4 regions of the Pandoraea apista genome follow, and region 2 is predicted to be linked to each of the others. Evidence: predicted binding sites of a transcription regulator. Region 2 holds the regulator's gene; each other region holds the start of a gene.
The links. Region 2 encodes FNR, which switches genes on or off when oxygen is low (the NO sensors DNR and NnrR bind a similar motif). Its sites were predicted from a motif close to TTGATNNNNATCAA; they were not measured.
Positions count from the first base shown of each region.

Region 1: a site for FNR is predicted at 1,442-1,455, ahead of yiaY (L-threonine dehydrogenase). Genes of this name have one in related genera too.
Region 3: a site for FNR is predicted at 2,030-2,043, ahead of AT395_RS13325 (universal stress protein). Genes of this name have one in related genera too.
Region 4: a site for FNR is predicted at 2,122-2,135, ahead of AT395_RS21630 (OmpW/AlkL family protein). Genes of this name have one in related genera too.

Region 1 is NZ_CP013481.2:538,406-543,719, reverse strand. Features, by position in the region: gene exaC (acetaldehyde dehydrogenase ExaC) at 1-1,416, shown strand, start outside; gene yiaY (L-threonine dehydrogenase) at 1,587-2,735, shown strand; gene AT395_RS02555 (DUF4852 domain-containing protein) at 2,864-3,655, opposite strand; gene AT395_RS02550 (hypothetical protein) at 3,722-4,498, opposite strand; gene AT395_RS02545 (hypothetical protein) at 4,733-5,314, opposite strand, start outside.
Region 2 is NZ_CP013481.2:2,538,679-2,543,992, forward strand. Features, by position in the region: gene AT395_RS11845 (LysR family transcriptional regulator) at 1-881, shown strand, start outside; gene AT395_RS11850 (YybH family protein) at 899-1,333, opposite strand; gene fnr (fumarate/nitrate reduction transcriptional regulator Fnr) at 1,620-2,348, opposite strand; gene scpB (SMC-Scp complex subunit ScpB) at 2,675-3,886, shown strand; gene AT395_RS11865 (pseudouridine synthase) at 4,068-5,314, shown strand, end outside.
Region 3 is NZ_CP013481.2:2,887,093-2,892,406, reverse strand. Features, by position in the region: gene AT395_RS13335 (sensor domain-containing diguanylate cyclase) at 88-1,545, shown strand; gene AT395_RS13330 (DUF1488 family protein) at 1,594-1,905, opposite strand; gene AT395_RS13325 (universal stress protein) at 2,191-2,694, shown strand; gene AT395_RS13320 (universal stress protein) at 2,699-3,154, shown strand; gene AT395_RS13315 (response regulator) at 3,297-3,941, shown strand; gene AT395_RS13310 (cyclic nucleotide-binding domain-containing protein) at 4,079-4,864, shown strand; gene AT395_RS13305 (zinc-dependent alcohol dehydrogenase family protein) at 4,894-5,314, shown strand, end outside.
Region 4 is NZ_CP013481.2:4,794,782-4,800,095, forward strand. Features, by position in the region: gene AT395_RS21615 ((Fe-S)-binding protein) at 1-25, shown strand, start outside; gene AT395_RS21620 (lactate utilization protein B) at 22-1,431, shown strand; gene AT395_RS21625 (LutC/YkgG family protein) at 1,428-2,057, shown strand; gene AT395_RS21630 (OmpW/AlkL family protein) at 2,197-2,916, shown strand; gene AT395_RS21635 (DUF2946 family protein) at 3,096-3,593, shown strand; gene AT395_RS21640 (TonB-dependent receptor family protein) at 3,956-5,314, shown strand, end outside.

The sequences.
Region 1 (5,314 bases), 2.0 Mb from region 2:
TTCGTCAATACCTCGCCCGTCACCGGCGGCATCATCGCCGAATTCCCCCGCTCCAACGGCGCCGATATCGAGCTTGCGCTCGACGCAGCCCATGCGGCGGCGCCGAAGTGGGGAAAGACGTCGGTACAGGCGCGCTCGCGCATTCTGTTGCAAATCGCCGACCGTCTCGAAGCGCAACTTGAGCGGTTCGCCGTGGCCGAGACATGGGATAACGGCAAGCCGGTGCGCGAGACTCTCGCCGCCGACCTGCCGCTGGCGATCGACCACTTCCGCTACTTCGCCGGGTGTATCCGCGCACAGGAAGGAACGGCCGCAGAGATCGACGAGCACACGGCCGCCTATCATTTCCATGAACCGCTGGGTGTCGTTGGTCAGATCATTCCGTGGAATTTCCCGCTGCTGATGGCCGCGTGGAAGCTCGCCCCGGCGCTCGCCGCTGGCAACTGCGTAGTGCTCAAGCCGGCCGAGCAAACGCCGCTTTCGATTACGCTGTTCGCCGAACTCGTCGGCGATCTGCTGCCGCCGGGGGTGCTCAACATCGTTCAGGGTTTCGGCAAGGAAGCCGGTGAAGCACTGGCAACGAGCCGGCGCATCGCCAAGATCGCTTTCACCGGGTCAACGCCCGTCGGCGGGCACATTCTGTCGCGGGCCGCCGCCAATCTGATTCCGAGCACGGTCGAGTTGGGCGGCAAGTCGCCGAACATCTTCTTCGACGATGTCATGCGTGGCGAGCCCGAGTTCATCGAGAAGGCCGCTGAAGGCCTCGTGCTGGGCTTCCTGAATCAGGGTGAGGTCTGCACCTGCCCGTCTCGCGCGCTCGTGCAGGAATCGATCTACGAGCCCTTCATGGAAGTGGTAATGGCCCGGGTCGCACGCATCAAGCGCGGCGATCCGCTCGACACGGAAACGGCCATTGGCGCGCAGGCGTCGCAACAGCAGTTCGACAAGATCCTCACCTACCTCGATCTGGCGCGCAAGGAAGGCGCACAAATCCTGACCGGCGGCGGCATCGAGATGCTGGACGGCCCGCTGGCGTCGGGCTTCTACATTCAGCCGACGCTGCTCAAGGGTGAGAACCGCATGCGCGTGTTCCAGGAAGAGATCTTCGGCCCGGTGGTCGGCGTGACGACATTTAAGGACGAAGCCGAAGCGCTCGCCATCGCCAACGACACCGAGTTCGGTCTGGGTGCAGGGGTGTGGACACGCGACATCAATCGCGCGTACCGCATGGGCCGCGGCATTCAGGCGGGACGCGTGTGGACCAACTGCTATCACCTCTATCCGGCACATGCTGCGTTCGGCGGATACAAAAAGTCGGGCATCGGCCGCGAGACGCACAAGATGATGCTCGATCACTATCAGCAGACGAAGAACCTGCTGGTGAGCTACGACATCAACCCGCTCGGCTTCTTTTGAGCGCTAACTCTAGTCGCCCCTGAGTTTGCAGCAGATCAAAGACGCATCGCGCCGTGGGTGCGATGCTGTCTTCAGTGCCTGCGAAAGACGATTCTGGACACCGCATGCGCGCTCGCGTTGAGACCAGCGCGCGTGGTGTGCCCCTCTCAGAAAAAATAAGGAGCATGACCATGAGCACGACCTTCTTTATCCCCGCCGTCAACATGATGGGCGTCGGCAGCCTCGACGAAGCGATTGCCGCCCTGCGCCAATACCATTTCCGCCGCGCATTGATCGTGACCGACGCCGGGCTCGCCAAGGCAGGCGTTGCCGAAAAAGTAGCGAAGTTGCTGGGCCAGCAAGACATTCAGTCGGTTGTATTCGATGGCGCGAAGCCGAACCCTACGGTCGGCAATGTGGAAGCCGGACTTGCCATCCTCAAACAGCACCAGTGCGACTTCGTGATTTCGCTGGGTGGCGGTTCGCCGCACGACTGTGCGAAAGGCATTGCACTGTGTGCTGCGAACGGTGGACATATCGCCGATTACGAAGGCGTCGACCGATCGAAGAAGCCGCAACTGCCGCTCGTCGCGATCAACACGACGGCTGGCACCGCAAGCGAGATGACACGATTCTGCATCATCACCGACGAGAAGCGTCATGTGAAAATGGCGATCGTCGACCGTAACGTCACACCGCTGTTGTCGGTCAACGACCCGGCGCTGATGGCGGCGATGCCCAAGGGCCTCACAGCCGCGACCGGTATGGACGCTCTCACGCACGCAACCGAAGCGTATGTGTCGACCGCCGCCACGCCGATCACCGATGCCTGCGCACTCAAGGCAGTCACGCTGATTTCGCAGAACCTGCGCCGTGCGGTGTCGCACGGTGACGACATGACGGCGCGCGAGAACATGGCGTACGCGCAGTTCCTCGCGGGCATGGCATTCAACAATGCGTCGCTGGGGTATGTGCATGCGATGGCGCATCAGCTCGGTGGCTTCTACGACTTGCCGCACGGTGTCTGCAATGCGGTGCTGCTGCCGCATGTGGAAGAGTTCAACGCGAGCGTGAGCGCCGGGCGGTTGAAAGATATTGCGCAGGCGATGGGCGAGAAAGTTGAGGGCCTGAGCGACGAAGAAGGTGCAAAGGTGGCGATTGCGGCGATCCGTCGTCTGTCGAAGGACATCGGGATTCCGAATGGACTGACCGAACTCGGGGCGAAGCTCGAAGACGTTCCGACACTTGCCGCAAACGCGATGCAGGACGCCTGCGGATTCACCAATCCGCGTCGCGCAGAGCAAGCCGAGATCGAAGAGATCTTCCGTCGGGCGTTTTGATCCGCAAGTGATCCCGGCAAGTCGGCTGCGAAGCATTGCCGTCTTGCCGGCGACCGAAAACCGGCAGGGCGTTGCGAGAGCAAGAGACCTCGCAGCGCCCATTTTTTATGCGGATTGTCCGGCAACGTTTATTGTTGCTCGGCCAACACGTTACCTTGCCGATCGACCAGCGCCACCTTCACAATCTGCGCCTTCACCGCCTTGTTCGACATATCGGACGCCTGCGTGTAGCCGTAGACGACCAGTGTGGGCGGATTGCCCCGCGCGCGCATTGCTTCGATGTTGCGTGCCGCCTCTTCATTATTCACGGACAGGTAGCGGAAGCGGTCGCCATCGCTGAAGCTCAGCCGGTACTCGCCGTTATCGTAGAAGTAGCGATACGAGCCGCTTTCCCACAACGAGCTATCCAGCGGAAAGCTCTTCTTCTCGAAGTCGTACTTCTGAACCGGATTGCTCACGGTGATGCGGAAGTAGCGCTGCGCCTTAGCCTGCGCAACAGCCTGATCGATCTTCGGTTTGAGCGCGGCCAGCAGATCGCGCTTGCGGAACTCGTCGTTCGCCGCCGCGTAATCGCGCGACATCCGGTTGGCGATCTGGTCATAGTCGATCGGCATGTCAGACAACGCGAGGTAAGCGAACATCAACTGGTTGCCGCTGTTGTATTCGACGTAGTTCGAGGCCGGTGTCGCAGGGTCGCCCTTGGGCAGCGCCGACTGTGCGGCCTGTTGCTGCGCCTGCGCCACAGCGCGCGGCGACGTCGCGTCGGCCAGATTGGGCGCAGCGGGCCCCGCTTCGGCGGCCGGCTTGCCTGACGGCGACTTGTCGCCACACGCGGAGAGTCCCAGCGCCGACGCCGCAATCGCGGTCGTCAGCAGGAGGTTCCCGACGGAACGTTGGAAGGCGAGCATGTACGTATTCATGGTGGGCATCCTTGTCGAAAGTCTTCGGAATTCGGTTAAGTGTCGGGGGAGCAGGCCGTGTGACGTTTAGCGCTTGGCGGCCGTCCAACCGATCACACCGGTCGCGGCGAGATAGAGACTGACGACCAAGGCGAGGTAGCCGCCCAAGCCGATCGACACTGCCTTGAGCGCTTCCTTCACCAGTTCACTGGCAATGTCCGCTGCCTGCTTTCCGCCGAACATCGACGCCGCGCCTTGCGCCTGAGAAATACCGTCGCTGATGTTCATGTAGATGCCGATCGCCAGCACGACCATGAAGACGAGCGGCAACAGATTCGCGAGATGCGCACGGGGATCGCGCACGAAGTAAGGCGCCATCGGGGCAAGCAACGCGAGCACCGCCACCACGCCATAGAGACCGGCACTTCCGCCGGTCCCGCCCAGCGAGTTGATCATTCCGCCCGGTGCGTTGATGAGGCCCAGGATCTTCCACAGGGAGATGCCGACCTTGTAGTTCGACGACACCTGCACAGTGATCGTATTGAGGAAGAACCACGCCACGGCGAGCAGGCCCATGGCGCCGAGCGTGCGCGCACCGAACCGGGCGACGAGCGCGTTACCGCGTTGCTTGACGGCGGCGAGTGCCTCGTCGGTCGCCTCGCGGGCAAGCTGGCTGTCGGAGACGGCGCGCAGCTGTACCAGTTGGCCAGCCTCATCGATCAGCGCGTCGACTGTCATATTCACGCTCGGCGCCTGTTCGGACTGCCACACTCCCTCAAGGGTGAACGGATACTGACGGCCAGCGATGCTGACAAGGCCGGGGCCGGTGCTCGTGTCGCGCAGAATCTTGCCACGTTGGTTCATTGCTTCTCTCCAGTTCGACGTGTCGCGTTTGCGTCACGCTAAGGTTTCGGTCAAGCGCCCGGCCGTCGGAAATGGCCTGCGCAGTCGCCCGCCGCGCCCATCGGGCATCGCTGCGGATACCCCCTATTCGGAGCGGTGCGACAAAACCGGAAGAGAATTTGGAAAATATTCTGCGGGCCCCAAAGCAAAGGGGGCCGAAGCCCCCTTTTTTGTGTGTGCCACCTGTCGGATCGATCAGTGCGGATCGTCCGCCACCTCGCCATACGACAGTAGCCCCGTTGCCTTGAGACCTGCCAGTGCCTTGGCCGCGTCGCCCGTGGGCACTGCCAGCCAGACCATGCCGTCCTCGTCCGGGCCACGCACAATGTCGAGTTGCAGATCGGCCAGCGCGGCACGCAACTGGGCGACGGTCGTGTCCTCTCGGAAGATCACCTGCAGCATCGGCACGCCCGGGGCCGGCGATACCGGTCCACCGCGCATCGCACTTGTGTCGCTATTCACCCGATCCACCGGCGTCGACGTCGTGTCGGCCAGACGCATCGTCTGCGTGCCTGCCACGATCGCCAACGCCGCTATGGAAGCGAAAGCCCATCCGCGCGACATCGGGCCTGTCCACCATGTGCGTAGCCGCTCGCCCAGCGACGGCGCGCTGCGCTCGGGCGCCAGAGTGGGCAACTCGTCGAACGCCACCAACGGGGGACGCTCGGCGTAGCTGGCGTCGATGGCCTCACGCGTGGCCTCGGCAAAACGTCGCTCCTGATCGAGTTCTGCCTGCCATTCGGGATGAGCAACCAACTTTTGTCGCATCCACGCCGC
Region 2 (5,314 bases):
CGGCGGCGGGGCGCGAGCGAGGCTTGTCACCCGCGACCGCGAGCTCGCGGCTGGTGCAGTTGGAGGCGGCGCTCGGCACGCGTCTTCTGCACCGCACGACCCGGCGTGTCGCACTAACGCAGGAGGGCGAAGTCTTCCTGGTTCAGGCGCATGCGTTGCTCGCCGCGGAGGCTCAGGCGCTGGCGAGCGTCGGACAGGGACAAGCGGCGCCGCAAGGGCGTTTGCGGGTGTCGTGCTCGTCGTCGTTCGGCCGCCAGCACATCTCGCCCGCGTTACCCGAGTTCCTTGAGCGTTATCGGGGTATTTCGCTCGATTTCCGGCTGACGGATCGCGTCGTCGACCTGATCGAGGAGGGCGTGGATCTGGCGATTCGTGTGGGGGCGTTGCGTGATTCGACACTCGTGGCCCGCAAGCTCGCAACAAATCGGCGTACGTTATGCGCGTCGCCGGCGTATCTCGCGGCGCGGGGTACTCCCAGGCATCCGGGCGATCTTGCGCAGCACGATTGCCTGATTCTCGGCGAGCAGCGTGATTGGCGGTTCGTCACGCCGGGCGGCACGTTGAATGTGCGCGTGGGCGGCCGTCTCGCGTCGGATAACGGCGAGGTGCTGCGCGACGCCGTGCTCGCAGGGCTCGGTATTGCGCTCAAGTCGACGTGGGACGTTGGCGCGCACTTGCGGCGCGGCGAACTGGTGCCGGTGTTGTCGGCGTATCCGTTGGCAGATGAGGTGGCGATCTGGGCCGTGTACCCGAGCCGGGTGTTCGTGCCGCCGAAGACCCATGCGCTGATCGAGTTTCTGCAAACGCGCTTCGGGCCGACACCGTATTGGGATGTGCCCGAGGCGATCGACGAGCCGTCGGCGCCTGCCGCGTCACCGTGAAGTGACGTGACCGCGCATTAGTGCAGGCGATGGCTGCGGGGCTGCTGGGTGCTGGGTTCCTCGTGGCCAATAGCCGGGCTGGCGTGATGCAGCACGAGCCGCCAGCCGTCGGCTTCCTTCAGGTACACGTTGGTCGCGAGCACGAAGGCGTAGCGCGCCTCGGGGTGCGCTTCGACCCGAATCTGTTCCAGCACGTTATGAACGGCGCACAGGGGATTGCGCGCGACTTGAAGATGGCTCACGGTCAACTGTACGCCGCCGTTCGCGAGTATCTGGCGCCAACTCGTGCGAACGGCCGCCGGGCCGACATGCCTCGGTCCGGAGGGGTGAATGCAGACGATCTCCTCGTCTTCCGACCAGACATCCATCAGCGCATCGGTGTCGCCGGCGCGCAGCGCTTCGTAATAAGCGTGCTCGGCGTCTTCCGGACTCAGGAAAATGGCAGCGGGCATACGGCAGCCTCCGTCGGGTGGATGCGCCGGGTAGCGGGTGTGCTACCCGGCGAACGCGCCGATTATGGAGGGTTTGCCCGGGCTTGTCGAACGTGTGGGCGCCGGGGTATCTCCGGCGAGCCGTCGCCCCGACGGCGGCAGCGACGATGCGCGATTCTTGATCTGGCGCAAGGCAATGCCGGCACGGTGCCGGTAGCTTATCGGTAACGCGGGAAAGCGTAAGCGAGAGAAGGGAGTTTGAGCGCGCAGGGGCGCGGGGACGCTCAGGCGTCCCCGGTAGCAGGGCTCAGCAGGGGGCGCCAGCGAGTTCGCGCAGCGCGATGCCGTCGACGATCTTGACGTGACGCTGCCGAATTTCGATCAGGCCATTCTGGGCGAAGCGCGAGAACAGCCGGCTGACGGTTTCGAGCTTGAGACCGAGGAAACTGCCGATTTCTTCGCGGCTCATGCGCAGCACGAACTCGTTGGCTGCATAGCCGCGTGCGGCCAGTCGCTCGGAAAGGTTGATCAGGAAGACGGCCAGACGCTCTTCGGCGCGCATTGTGCCAAGCGCGAGCAGTTGCTGGTGCTCGTTACGGATTTCCTGGCTCATCAGCCGGTGAAGCTGGCGTTGCAGCGAAGGCACCTGACGCGACAGCGTCTCGAGTTCGCCGAAGCGGGCAATGCACAACTCGCTGTCTTCGAGGGCGATGGCGGTGCTGGGGTGATGGTTGTCGGCCACGGCGTCCAGGCCGATCAACTCGCCCTGAAGGTGGAAGCCAACGACCTGTTCGCGGCCGTCGGGCGCGGTGACGCAGCTCTTGAGAGAGCCGAAACGAATGCCGTAGACGGCGTTCAGATCATCGTTGGCGTGATAAAGCACTTCGCCTTTCTTGAGGCGACGGCGCTCGCTCACGAGTGCGTCCAGTCGTTCCAGCTCGGGTTCCGGAATGCCGACGGGCAGACAGAACTGCCCCAGCGAACACGTGGAACAACGGGGCTGAGCGATGGGAATGCGACCGATCTCGGTGGTCATGTAGGCCCCTGAAGTTATTGCGAGAGTTTATCATGGGGCGTCGACCTATCGTTTTCCCTGCCGAGACGTCCGGATTTAGACGGCGCTTTACGGGCGTCGGTGTTTCAGTAATAATTGCGCACATACCGGACGTCCGTCTTGCCGTAGCATCGGCCTGGGCGTTTCCCGGCAGGTCGTTCGAAGCATCCAGGTCGCGCCGCCGTCACTACGACCGAACACAAACGGGCGCGCGCTTATGCGAAGCGGGTTACGACCGCTTCTCGTGTTCCAAGCATCCATTTATTCCTGATACCGGGTCGCCATGCCCCCGGTTTGCTTAGTCGCACATGAATACCCAAGAGGCGAAACTCGTCCTCGAGACCGCGTTGATTTGCGCGCAGGAGCCGCTCAAGGTCGGCGATCTGCGCAAGCTCTTCAATGACGCCGTGTCTGGTGACACGGTGCGCGCGCTGCTCGAGGAAATCCGCGTGCAATGGGATGGCCGAGGTGTGGAATTGGTGGCTTTGGCCACCGGCTGGCGTTTCCAGAGCCGTCCGCGCATGCGTGAATACCTTGATCGCCTCAATCCGGAGAAGCCGCCGAAGTATTCGCGCGCCGTGATGGAGACGCTGGCGATCATTGCATACCGTCAACCGGTTACACGGGGCGACATCGAAGAGATTCGCGGCGTGACGGTCAACACGCAGATCATTAAGCAGCTCGAAGATCGTGGCTGGATTGAGGTGATCGGTCATCGCGACGTGCCGGGACGCCCCGGCCTGTATGCCACGACCAAGGAATTCCTCGACGATCTGGGGTTGCGTGCGCTCGACGCGTTGCCGCCGCTGGAAGATCCGGCGGCGCAGGCGCAGATCGATCTGCTCGCACAGCAGAACATCGAATTTGGCGAGCGTGCCGAGGGTGAGTCGAGCGACGAGGTAACGTCGGGCGACGCGCCGGTGGCCGATGCCGACGCGTTAGCACGTCTTGCGCAAACCCGTGCCGACGACTTGCCGCTGGCGCAAGGATTGCCGGAAGATCAACGTCCGCTGACAGCGTCAGAGGATGGGTTGACGGAAGACGCGTTGCTCGACGCTGTGATCGCGGAAGGCGAAGGTTTGCCGGAGGTGTCACACGAGGCGGTGGCGCAGCAGGCGTCGGGCGAAAATACGTCGGACGTCGCGGAACTCGCAGACATTGCACACGTCAGTGAGCAGGGCGATGCGGCGCATGGCGGCGAAGTGCTCGATGACGCGAAGGCGGTATTCGACGCCGAATTGTTGGAAAACGACATTTCCGGTTTGTCGGGTGCGATCGCGCAGGACGAGGAATATTCTGAAGAATCAGAGTCTGCGATGTTGGTCGGTGACGATCGGCCGCAAGATGCGCAGGACGTAGCGACGCAGGCGGCAGATCCCGCCGCGTCGGGCGCGCAGGAGGTTTCCCCGCACGCTGTCGACTCGGCAGCGAACGAAGCCGCTGCCGGGCAGCCCATGCCCGGTGCGATGGATGACGACGAGAACGACGGGGACGACAAGAATCTCGTCACTGGTACCTGAAGGCACCGGCGCCTGGCGCCGGGAACGCCCGTAGGGCCGTTAGCGATAAGAACGAAGTCGCGGCAAACCTTTGTCGCGCATTCATGGTGCGAACACGGATCAGGGCAGCCATTTACGCCCGCCCACGACGATCCCGTTTTCCAATGAGGTTGTGTTGAAACAAAACGAAGAATCCCAGGACCTGCACGCACGCGATGCCGGTGCCGAAGCACGCGCGCCGGAAGGCGAGGGCGGCGATGACAAGGCGTCGCGCCGCGGTTTGCGCCGTGGCCCGCGTAGTCTGATTGCCCGCCGTCGTGCGGCTCAGCAAGCCAAGCGCGAAGGCGAGGACGGCGGCGCAGGCGAGTCCGCCTCGCCGGAAGCCGCGTATGGCGCACCGTCCGACGACGCACCGCAAGGCGCTGCATCGGGCGCCGAGGGCGCACCATCGGCCGCTCAGGGGCGCGCACGCAATGGCGCCCGCAAGCCGCGTGGCGGCAAGCGTGACGGTGCCTCGCAGGCGTCGCAGCCGACTCAGGCTGGCGGCGGTGGCGCCAACGGCGCTGCCCCGGGCGGCAGGGCGCCGCAAGGGGCCAAGGGCCGTGGTCGCAAGGGGGCGCCCGGTGCAGGCGGTGCCCGAGGCAATGCTGGCGGCAAGGGCGACGACGATCTGTTCTCGTTCGTGACGTCGGGTGGCTTCGACAGCGAAGAGTCCGATGGCGACGCCAAGGCTGCGGCCAAGCGCGGTCGCCGTCCGGCTGACCGCCGCGTGCTTTCTCCTGACGATGAAGCGCCGAAGCTGCACAAGGTGCTCGCCGAAGCCGGCATGGGTTCGCGTCGCGAGATGGAAGAACTGATTCTCGCCGGGCGCGTGTCTGTTAACGCAGAGCCTGCCCACATCGGCCAGCGCATTCTGCCGACCGATCAGGTTCGTATCAACGGCAAGCTCGTCAAGCGTCGTATCACGAGCAAGCCGCCCCGCGTGCTCCTGTATCACAAGCCGTCGGGCGAAATCGTCAGCCATGCCGATCCGGAAGGCCGCGCGTCGGTGTTCGACCGTCTGCCGCCGATGAAGACCGCCAAGTGGCTCGCCGTGGGGCGTTTGGACTTCAATACGGAAGGCCTGCTGATCCTCACGACATCGGGCGACCTGGCAAACCGGTTCATGCATCCGCGTTACGAAATCGAGCGTGAATACGCTGTGCGTACCGTGGGGCAACTGAGCGAAGCGTCTCGCCAGCAACTGCTGCACGGCATCAAGCTCGATGACGGCGAGGCCAATTTCCTGCGCCTGAAAGATGGTGGAGGCGAGGGCTCGAATCATTGGTATCACGTGGCTCTGGCCGAAGGCCGGAACCGCGAAGTGCGTCGTATGTTCGATGCTGCGGGCCTGATGGTGAGCCGTCTGATTCGTACGCGTTACGGCCCGTTGACGCTCCCGCGCGGGCT
Region 3 (5,314 bases), 350 kb from region 2:
CGCCTGCTGATGTACAGTAAATACAAGCGGCGACTGTTGGCGCTGATCTCGCGGATGTTGACGCCCGGCGGTGTCGTCTTGAGCGGAATGGCTTTATGGGCGGGCGTGGTCGCACTCTGCGGCTGGGTAGCCTGGCAGTCATACGCCGACGCCGTTCAACTGGCCACGCAAAGCTCGCGCAATTTGCTGCTGGTGATCGAGCGAGATGTTGTGCGAACGATCACCTCCTACGATCTGTCGTTGCAAGCCGTCATCCAAGGGGCAAAGGATGCCGACACCATGTCGCTGCCGCCCCGGCTTCGCGATCGGATACTGTTCGACAATTCTGCGACGGCTCAATATTTCGGCAGCATTGTGCTTCTCGATGCGAACGGGCGCGTTTTGGCTGACTCGGCGCATATGGGGGCAACTCCCACCGCCGATTTCTCCGACAGAGCCGCATACCTGAAGCACAAGGCAAACCCGTCGCTCGAACTCTGGATCAGTCCGCCGCATGCCTCCAGGCGTGCCAATGCGGCGACGGACATTACCATTAGCCGGAAGATCAGCGCGCCCGACGGCGCATTCGGCGGCGTGGTGATCGGCACGATCAATGTCGACTATTTTCGCTCCCTGCTTGACGGCATCGATCTCAGACATTCGGGGACAGCGGCCATCATGATGACCGACGGCTCGCTGCTGACCCGCGTTCCGTTCAGCCGCACACTGGTGGGCCAGAACCTTAGCGCAGGGAGTGTCTTCAAAGTGCTCTCGAGCGTTCCCTCGGGTTCCGTCTGGGGGGCGGCGAGTATCGACGGTATCAAGCGACTGCACACGTTCGGGCGCGTTGACCATCTTCCCATCATCATCGACGTGGCGCCCTCGGAGCACGACATATTGAGTGACTGGGAGCAACGAGCGGTGTCGATCCTCGTGCTTATGCTGGTCTTTAGTCTGGTCGTTCTGCCCGCGACGTTTCTTTTTTCGCGAGAACTTCGTCTGAGACGAAATTCAATCATCGAACTGCGGCGGGAGGCGCATATCGACCCGTTGACCGGATTGGATAATCGCCGCACTTTCGATCGTTGCTTGCAAAAGGCGTGTGCCGTAGCAATGCGGACTGGCGCACCGTTGGCGCTGCTGTTTCTGGATTTCGACAAGTTCAAGGCATACAACGATACCTACGGCCATCAGGCGGGAGACGCCGTTCTGGTGCGCTCGACAGCGGCGGCTCGCGCGGTCCTGAATCGATCGACCGACCATTTCGCGAGGTTCGGCGGCGAGGAGTTTGTCGCCATTCTCGAGGGCACGAACGAAGCACAGGCGCTGACCGTAGCGCACAAGGTGCGTGCGGCCATCGAGCGTGTCGGCACGCCTCACGCCGGCAATCGGACAGGGGTGGTGACGGTGAGCATTGGTGTGGCCATCGGTCAGGGGAGATGTCAGCCGGACAAGCTGATTCGCATGGCCGACGAAGCGCTCTACGATGCCAAAGCGGAGGGACAAAATTGTGTGCGGGTGTATCGTCCGGCACGCAGGGCAGCTGCCCCTCATGTTTCCGGCTGATTCAGGCTAAGCGCGCCTTTACCGGCGGTGCCGACGTGCGGGGCCTCGTCATCGTCCACCGGGCGTTGTTCTGCATGGTGAACACTCCATTCCCCAACGGAAATGCCCGCTACGCAGGAGAATCGGCGCCCCCTGGCAAAGTGCCAGATACCGCTCGGTCATCTTCTCGATGGCAGCGCGATTCGTTCGGAATGCCGCCATCAGATCTTCCGGGTTACACGATTTCGCGCCGAAATGATCTTCCAGCGCCTCGGCAGAGATAGCGCAGACAATTCGCTTGTGATCGCAGTCTGCCGCGAACTCGACCGTCATGTCGTCGCCGTTGTAGGCGAGCGAGATGTGTGGAAACTCAATCTTCATGGTGCGGCTCCCCGATAGGGCTAACCCGGCGCAAGACGCGGCTTGCTTCGGGCGCAGACATCGCCCCCGGTATTGTCAGCATAGCCATCGCACCCGGCATTGCGGGCCGTTGGCGCCATGGACGTTGATGTGTGTCAAACAGCTCGCTCGAGTTCCCCCACGCCCGGCCGCGCTGCGTCTACCGTTCAGTCACAGCGACAACACACGGTTGAACGTCAAGTCAGGCGACCCCGTGCAACCGGCATGTCGTCGCCTGATTAACCAGTTCCCGTCGAGGCCAACAAAATGCCAAATCGAATCCTTCTCGCCATGGACGGCAGTGAAACCTCATGGCATGCCCTAAGTGAAGCCATCCGCTTCGCGATGCCCGACGACGTTGTCCGGGCAATTGGCGTTGTCGATGACCCGTTCTCCCACTATCAGGCCGCGTTTGCGTCGCATATCGACCTCGATGCCGTCAGGGAGGGAATGATTGCCGAGACTCAGCTCACGCTGACGGATGCCTACAGGAAGCTTCAAGACGAGGGCCTTCAGGCTGACACGCGCTCGATCGATATACGCGCCTGGGGAGGAACGATTGCCGACGCCATCGTCCGCGAGGCCGAGCGGTGGCAAGCCGACCTCCTGATTCTCGGTACGCACGGGCGCAGGGGTATCCGTCGCCTGATGATCGGCAGCGTGGCCGAACAAGTGCTCCGGCAAGCGCACCGCCCGGTCATGCTGGTGACTTGCCAATCGAGTGCACCGACGAATGTCTCCGCTACAGCTGCGACGAGTATGAAGGGGTGAAATCATGATCCAGCGCATTTTGGTAGCCATTGACGGGAGCCCAACGGCAGATAAGGCCTTCGACTACGCGTTGGCACTTGCCACCGCCCGCAAAGCCCGGCTCCATGTCCTTTTCGTCGTCGATATTCCCGTCGCCTATGTGGCCGATGCCGACCCATTTCCCTTCATTGAAGCGATGCGCATGCAAGGGGAGAGCCTTCGCAAAACGGCCAGTGAGCGCCTAAAGGGAGCCGGTGTCGAAGGCGACGTGGAAATTCGGGAGCTTCTGCCGCTGGGCGGTGATGTTCCGCATCAGATCAATCTGGCTGCCGAAGAATGGCAGGCCGACGTTATCGTGATCGGTACCCACGGCCGTCGCGGCGTGAGACGTCTCGCATTGGGAAGCGTGGCGGAAAATTGCGTCAGACAGGCAACGCGCCCCGTGATTCTCATACCGGGCGAAAATGGGGCAGGCGAGTAATGAGGGGCTTGGGGAAGGCAAGATTGTGGAGGTTCGTGTGCCCGCGCGTGTAAAATCGTCAACGTGGTTGTGCGACTTAGGGCAACCGCACATATTGCGAAGGCAAAACCTCGGAATCACGTTACGACACAAAGGCGGGCGCATGACTCGCATCATTGTTGCGGACGATCACATGCTGATTCGGGCCGGATTGCAGCGCATTCTCGCCGGCAGCGACGATCTCGAAATCGTAGGGGAGGCCTCAAACGGCGCCGAAGCTATCGCGCTTTTACAGACCGCGCCCTGCGACGTACTGCTGCTCGACATGTCGATGCCGGGACGCAGCGGTGTCGACCTCATTGCCCACATCAAAGCCCTATTTCCTCGCGTAGCGATTCTCGTGCTGACCATGCACGGCGAAGAACAATATGCCGTGCGGGCACTCAAAGCCGGCGCGTCCGGTTACCTGACCAAGGAAAGTGCGCCGGCGGAACTGGTGAGCGCTGTCAAAAAGGTCAATAGCGGGGGCGTGTACTTGAGTTCAGCCATGGCGGAGAGGATTGCGAAAGACCTCACAACCGCCGCCATCGACGGCCCGAGTTTTCGGCGGCTCTCGGACCGTGAATTCGACGTGTTCCTGATGCTCGCCCGAGGTTTGACGCTGAGCGATATTGCGAGCGCCTTGTGCGTGAGCGTCAAGACCGTGAGCACCTACAAGGCGCGCGTTCTTCAGAAACTCCAGCTCAAAACACAAACCGAACTGGTGCATTACGCGATCCGGCACGACTTGTTGCGCGATAGCCTTTAGTCCGGCGTTTGTAGGCCGAAGCCTACACGTCGCAATATCTGCTGACAAAACATCGCGACAGCCACTGATTTTCTTTCCGGCGCTCGTCTTCAATACTGGAAACGTCCAGAACTGACGTCGACCCGCCGGAGGTCATCATGTACATCCCACTTCGCGAGTATCAGGCCGGTCCGCCCTCGGACGCACAGACTATCCGCGTGCACCGGGCGTTCGATGAGCCTTCGGGCGGTATCCCCAGATGCAGCACCTGCCTGCTGCGGCAATTCTGTCTGGCCGAGGGCCTGTCCGACGAATCGGCGCGGCGTCTGGATTGCGTGACCCGGGTGCGGCGGACCATTCGCCGGGGCGAAGTGCTGTTTCGTCCCGGCGATTCGCTCGAGCATATATACGCCGTGCGTGCAGGCTCTTTCAAAACAGTCATTACGCACCCGGACGGTAAGGAGCAAGTCACCGGATACCTGCTGGGCGGCGAGATTCTAGGGCTGGGTGCGATCGCAAACGGCAAGTACGTTTCGGAAGCGGTCGCGCTTGAGGACAGTCAGGTGTGCGCGATCAGATTCTCGGAGCTCGAAAGTGTCGCCGCGCAATTCCCTGTCGTATTGCACCAGTTGCATCGCCTGATCGCCGCGGGCATCGTGCGGGAGCAGAACCAGTTGATGCGATTGGGCGTCGCCCGCGGTGAAGCCAGGTTGGCCGGCTTCCTCCTGGATGTGTCGGCACGTTTGGCGGCACGCGGATACTCGCCGAACGCCTTTCTGCTACGGTTGACGCGCGAAGAGATCGGCAGTTTTCTGGGATTGCAGTTGGAAACTGTCAGCCGGATGCTCTCTCGCATGCAGGCGCAGAACACGCTGCGTGTCAAACAACGTGAGATCACCCTGATCGATACCAAGCGCCTGAGCGATTTGGTGAGCGCGGCCTGATAAACACCACCGTTGCAGCGGAGGCAGTCATGCGGGCAATGCAGCTTTCACGCGCAGAAGCCAGACTCAGGCTCGTGGACATTCCCGTGCCGAGCCCGGGGCCGACGCAAGTGCTCATCCGGGTGAACGTATGCGGCGTTTGCCGTACCGACCTGCATGTCGTGGATGGCGAACTTCCCGACGTTCCCGAGGGCATCATCCCGGGACACGAGATTGTCGGGACGGTCGCGGCGCTTGGGGAAAATGTTCGCGAATTGGCGCTCGGGGACCGCGTCGGGGTGCCGTGGCTCGGCGCCACTTGCGGGTGTTGCCGGTTCTGCCGGAGTCACCGCGAGAATTTGTGCGCAGACGCACGGTTTACCGGCTATACGCTCAACGGAGGCTATGCGGAATATGTGGTCGCGCAGGCCCGCTTCACATTCCGGCTACCCGAGCAATACGACGATGCGA
Region 4 (5,314 bases), 2.3 Mb from region 2:
GGCGCACGACGAGGTGACGGCATGAGCACGGCAGCACGCGTGAATCACGCAAAGAACGCCGAAGCGTTTCTCGCGAAAACGGAACATGTGGCGTTTCACGACAAGCGTCTCTGGGACCTGCGCATGAAGCGCGACGCGCAGGCGGCGTCCATCGGCGAATGGGAGACACTACGCACACTCGCGTCGCAGATCAAGGAACATACACTATCGCGCCTCGGCGACTATCTCGATCAGTTCACCGCGCGAGCCGAGGCGAACGGCGTGAAGGTGCACTGGGCGCTCGATGCCGCCGCGCACAACGCGATCGTGCATGGCATTCTCGCGGCGCACGACGTCAGAACGCTTGTCAAAAGCAAGTCGATGCTCACCGACGAATGCGAGTTGCGCGAGTATCTTGAACCGCGTGGCATCTCCGTGATGGAAACCGACCTTGGCGAGCGCATTCAGCAACTCGACAAACAACCGCCGTCGCACGTGGTCGTGCCCGCGGTGCACAAGCTGCGAGGCGACGTCGCACAATTGTTCGGCCGCACGCTCGGCACCGATCCGGATAACGACGACGTTCACTATCTGGCAGAGAGTCAGCGCCGGACCACGCGTCCGGCGTTTCTCGAGGCCGGTGCGGGCATGACCGGATGCAACTTTGCCGTTGCGGAAACGGGCACGGTCGTGGTGTGCACCAACGAAGGCAATGCGGACTTGTCCGCCAACGTGCCACCGGTGCATATCGTCTCCATCGGCATCGAGAAGCTGATTCCGCGCATGGCCGATCTCGGCGTATTCGTGCGCCTGCTGTCGCGCAGCGCTCTGGGGTCGCCGATCACGCAATACACATCGCACTTTCGCGCGCCGCGCCCCGGTACCGAGATGCACTTCGTCATTGTCGACAACGGCCGCTCGGCCCGACTGGCGATGGATGACTTCTGGTACTCGCTCAAGTGCATCCGCTGCGGCGCGTGCATGAATACTTGCCCGGTCTACCGTCGCAGCAGCGGTCTGTCGTACGGCAGCACCTATGCCGGGCCGATCGGCGCGATTCTCAATCCGGCCTACGACCTCAAACGCTACAGCGCACTTCCGTTTGCGTCGACGATGAACGGCAGTTGCACCAACGTTTGCCCGGTGCGCATCAACATTCACGAGCAGTTGTACAAGTGGCGCCAGATCGTCGCCGAGGAAGGCGAACTGCCGCGTGTCAAACGCAGCCTGATCAAAGTGGCCGGGAAAATGCTCGCCAATCCGGTGCTGTATCGCACGTCGGTCAAATCCATGAATACTGCGTTGCATCGTCTGCCCAACATGCTGCTCTACAACCCGCTCAACACATGGGGCAAAGGCCGCGACCTCCCCGAGGCGCCGAAACAAACGTTCCGCGACTGGTACGACGCCAACCGGAAGTCGACCGACGCCGGACGCAAGGACCGAACATGAACACTTCCCGCGAAGAATTTCTCGTGCGCGTGCGCGCCGCGCAGCGCGTGGCGTTACGCGACGACGAACACCCTGCCCAAGGCGCTCGCGAACGGTTTCCCTTGCCGGACCTTCCTCTCTTCGAGACACCTGCCGGCGACCGATGCGAACGCTTTGGCAACCATCTCGCCGCCATGGGCGGCAAACTCGCAACGCTCGACAATGCGCACGCCTTAACCACCTGGCTCGCAGAACGCTTCCCCGGCCTGACGCTTGTGACAGCAACACCGGAAGCCGCGTCGGCACGCCCCCTCGACGTCTTGCGCTCACCGGCGTCGCTGCACGACGTCGACGTCGGTATCGTTCGTGCGCGCTTCGGGGTCGCCGAGACCGGGTCGGTCTGGCTCTCCGAGCAGGAGTACGGTGTCAACGCCCTCGGCTATCTCGTACAGCATCTCGTGGTGTTGCTCGATCCACGCGATATCGTCGACGGGTTGCAGGACGTCTATCGCCTGCCCGACTTCGCAACGGCACGCTATGCGGTGCTCGTCACGGGACCATCGGCTACCGCCGATATCGAAGGCGTGCTGATTCAAGGTGCCCAGGGCGTACGCTCGCTCACGGTCGTGATGCTCGCGCGCGACTGATCGTCGGGAACGCAACACCGATGCGCGACAGTTTGTCGCACAGTTCCATCGCGTTTTCCTGCGCTTGACGCGCATCAAGTTCGCCGCAGGGGCCTGCTTCTACCATCGGTCGTGCTCACTCACGACTTTGGAAAACATCATGAAGCACTCCCTCGGTGCCACGGCCATCGCAGCCGCGCTCATTACCGGCGCCACCTTTTTCAGCGCATCCGCCTCGGCGCAAGCCAACCCGCCAGCCCAGTCAACCGCAGCAGACAGCGGGGCGCCCTCGTCGGAGAAGACCTTCGGCTTCATCAAGGACAGTTCGCAAGGCATCTATGCCGGCGACATTCTTGCGCGCGTGCGCGCCATCGGCATCATGCCGGACTCGCATGCGAGCGGCAGCGTACTGCCGACACTGGGCGTGACGGTGAACAACGCGATCGTGCCGGAACTCGACTTCACGTACATGATTCTCGATAACGTCGGCGTCGAACTCATTCTCGGCATGTCGCGTCATCAACTCACCTCGAACCTCGGTCAATTGGGCGGGGTGAACGTACTGCCGCCAACACTGCTGCTGCAATACCACTTCAACCACGCCGGCAAGGTGCGTCCGTATGTCGGCGCGGGCATCAACTACACGCGCTTCTGGAACAGCAACCTGAACGCGGGCGGCACCCCGATCTCGATCAAGAACCACAGCTTCGGCCCGGCGTTGCAGGCCGGGGTGGACATTCAGATGACGAAGAATCTGTTCTTCAACATCGACATCAAGAAGATCTGGATGAAGACGGATACCTCGCTCGCCGGCACCGATCTCGGCACGTTGCACATCGATCCGCTCATCGTCGGCGTCGGTGTGGGTCTGAAGTTCTGATATCCGGTGTAGAGCGCCACAAGCCGGGGGGCTGTGGCGCTCTTTTTTTGCCGGACACCCGATGCGGCAAATTGTCGCGCATTCCCTACATGAGAACGCAAAGCATTTACGTCGTTCGACGACAGCACCTACAATGCGTGGTTCCCTAGTTTTTTCCCATTTCGTTATCGGGCCCAGGCATGCGCAAGCTCCGTCAGCATCGCGTCGCAATCGGGATCGCCTTGCTGGCGATCCTGCTGGCAGCGCTCATGCCGGCGATTGCGCAATGGCGCGCCGCGACGCAGCAGGACCCGTTTGCGGTCTATTGCACGGTGCAGGGCACGCAAGCGGCGCTTGGCACGAGCACGACGCCGCGCGCCAACGCCGAACGTGAAGCCGCGCACGACGGGCACACTGGCCACGACGACGCACAAGCCCCTCCTGCTCAGCCGCAGGCTGCGAGCCTGCATAGCAGCCACGAGGGCGCAGGTCACTCGCTTGCCTCTTCCGATCATTGGGAAAAGTGCGGCTACTGTGCGCTTTGGGCACATCAGCCGCTCGTCACCACCGATTTCCTCTCCCTTCCACCTGCCGCGCAGGCTGACATCGTCACCGCCCCCCGAGTGCTGGTGCCGTATTACCCGCGCACCCGTTTCTCTGCTGCCCTCGCACGCGCGCCGCCCGTTCCTGCCGTCTGATTCTTTCCGCTTCCGGTCGATGCCGGAAGGCCTTGCCGGGCGCATCGGGCTTCATTCGCTCGTCTTGTCGCTATCAGCATTCGCTGTGACAACGCCGTTGGTGCCGTTCATGTCATCCACGCAGCACGTTTGATCCGTGTCAGCGCCGCCCGCGTTTCGGGGCGCCGCCCTGTCGCCCTCGTCATCCGTGCCGGCGTCACATGTCATGCGCACAACAGCGCACGACAGGCGTGACACGTCTGCGCTTTGTCACCGCGATACGCGGATGGCTACCATGCCCGCCGATTACGGGGATGCACAGCCGCCGTTCGGCATTTCACGATTATCAGGCGGCCGCCATACGGTCGCGAGAGAGACCCTCAATGTCACGTCCCATGACACAGAAGCCGTTGCAAACGGCCATCGCGCTTGCCCTCGCCTCGCTGGGCAGCACGGCACACGCACTGACTAACGACCCGGCTACCGCCGGCGTGAGCGTAACGATCGACGCAACGCATGCAGCAGCGCACACCGGCGACCATCCTGACACCCGCGCGGTCTCGTCGACGCCGGACACGCAGTCATCCACGCTTGCACCGGCAATATCCCTTGCGCAGGCAACGGTTCCCTCGGCGGCGTCTGCACCGGGCGCCCCCACCGCCACCCTGCCACTCACGACGGTGACCGCACCGCCGGCGTCACTCACGTCACCGAGCGTGTCCGAGCAAAAGGCCAACCTTTTCCAGACCGCAGGCTCCGTCGGGTTCGTCGACGCCGATTCGTACCAGAACACTTACGCCTTCAACTTGCGCGACATCCTTAAGGACACCCCAGGTGTCTACGTGCAGAACCGCTATGGCCAGGAACTGCGCTTATCGATTCGCGGCTCCGGTATCGCACGCGGCTATCACGTTCGCGGGCTCGAGATCCTGCAGGACGGCATTCCGACCAATTCGGCCGATGGCAGCGGCGACTATTACCAGATCGACCCCATGGGACTGCGTTCGACCGAAATCTACAAGGGCGGTAATGGCCTCACCTACGGTTCGACAACGCTTGGCGGCGCCCTGAACTTCGTCACCCCGACGGCTTACACGGCAGACGCACCCAATCAGTTCCGCCTTGAGGGCGGCAGCTTCGGTACCGTGCGTGCCAGCGGCCAGATGTCTCGCATCTTCGGTCCGCTGGATGCGCTCGCGACGGTTACGCTGAACCGCTCTGACGGCTACCGCGACCACGACAAGGGCAATTACGCACAGATCAACGCCAACATTGGCTACAAGTTCTCGCCGAACGTCGAGACCCGATTCTTCTTCGGCGCCTACATCGTCGACCAGAAACTACCGGGCACTCTCTCACTGTTCGACGCGCTCAACAATCCGACGAAAGCGGCGGCCTCGGCTGTCTCGGGCGATCAGGCGCGCAACACGCGCACCGAACGACTGGGCAACCTGACGTCCATTCGCTTCGACACCGGTCAGCTCGACATCGCCTCGTGGGTTATTCACAAGAGCCTGTATCACCCGATCTTTCAAGTGATCGATCAGGACGGCTGGACTTACGGCGTTGCACCTCGCTACACGGCCAACCTGACGCTTGCAGGCATGCGTAACGAGCTCATCGTCGGCGCACGCTTCTTCGGCGGAAACACAAAAGCGGACCAGTACGTCAACGTGAACGGCAATCGCGGCGCGCAAACGCTCGACTCCCGTCAGAGCGCCTATAACTACGAGGCGTACTTC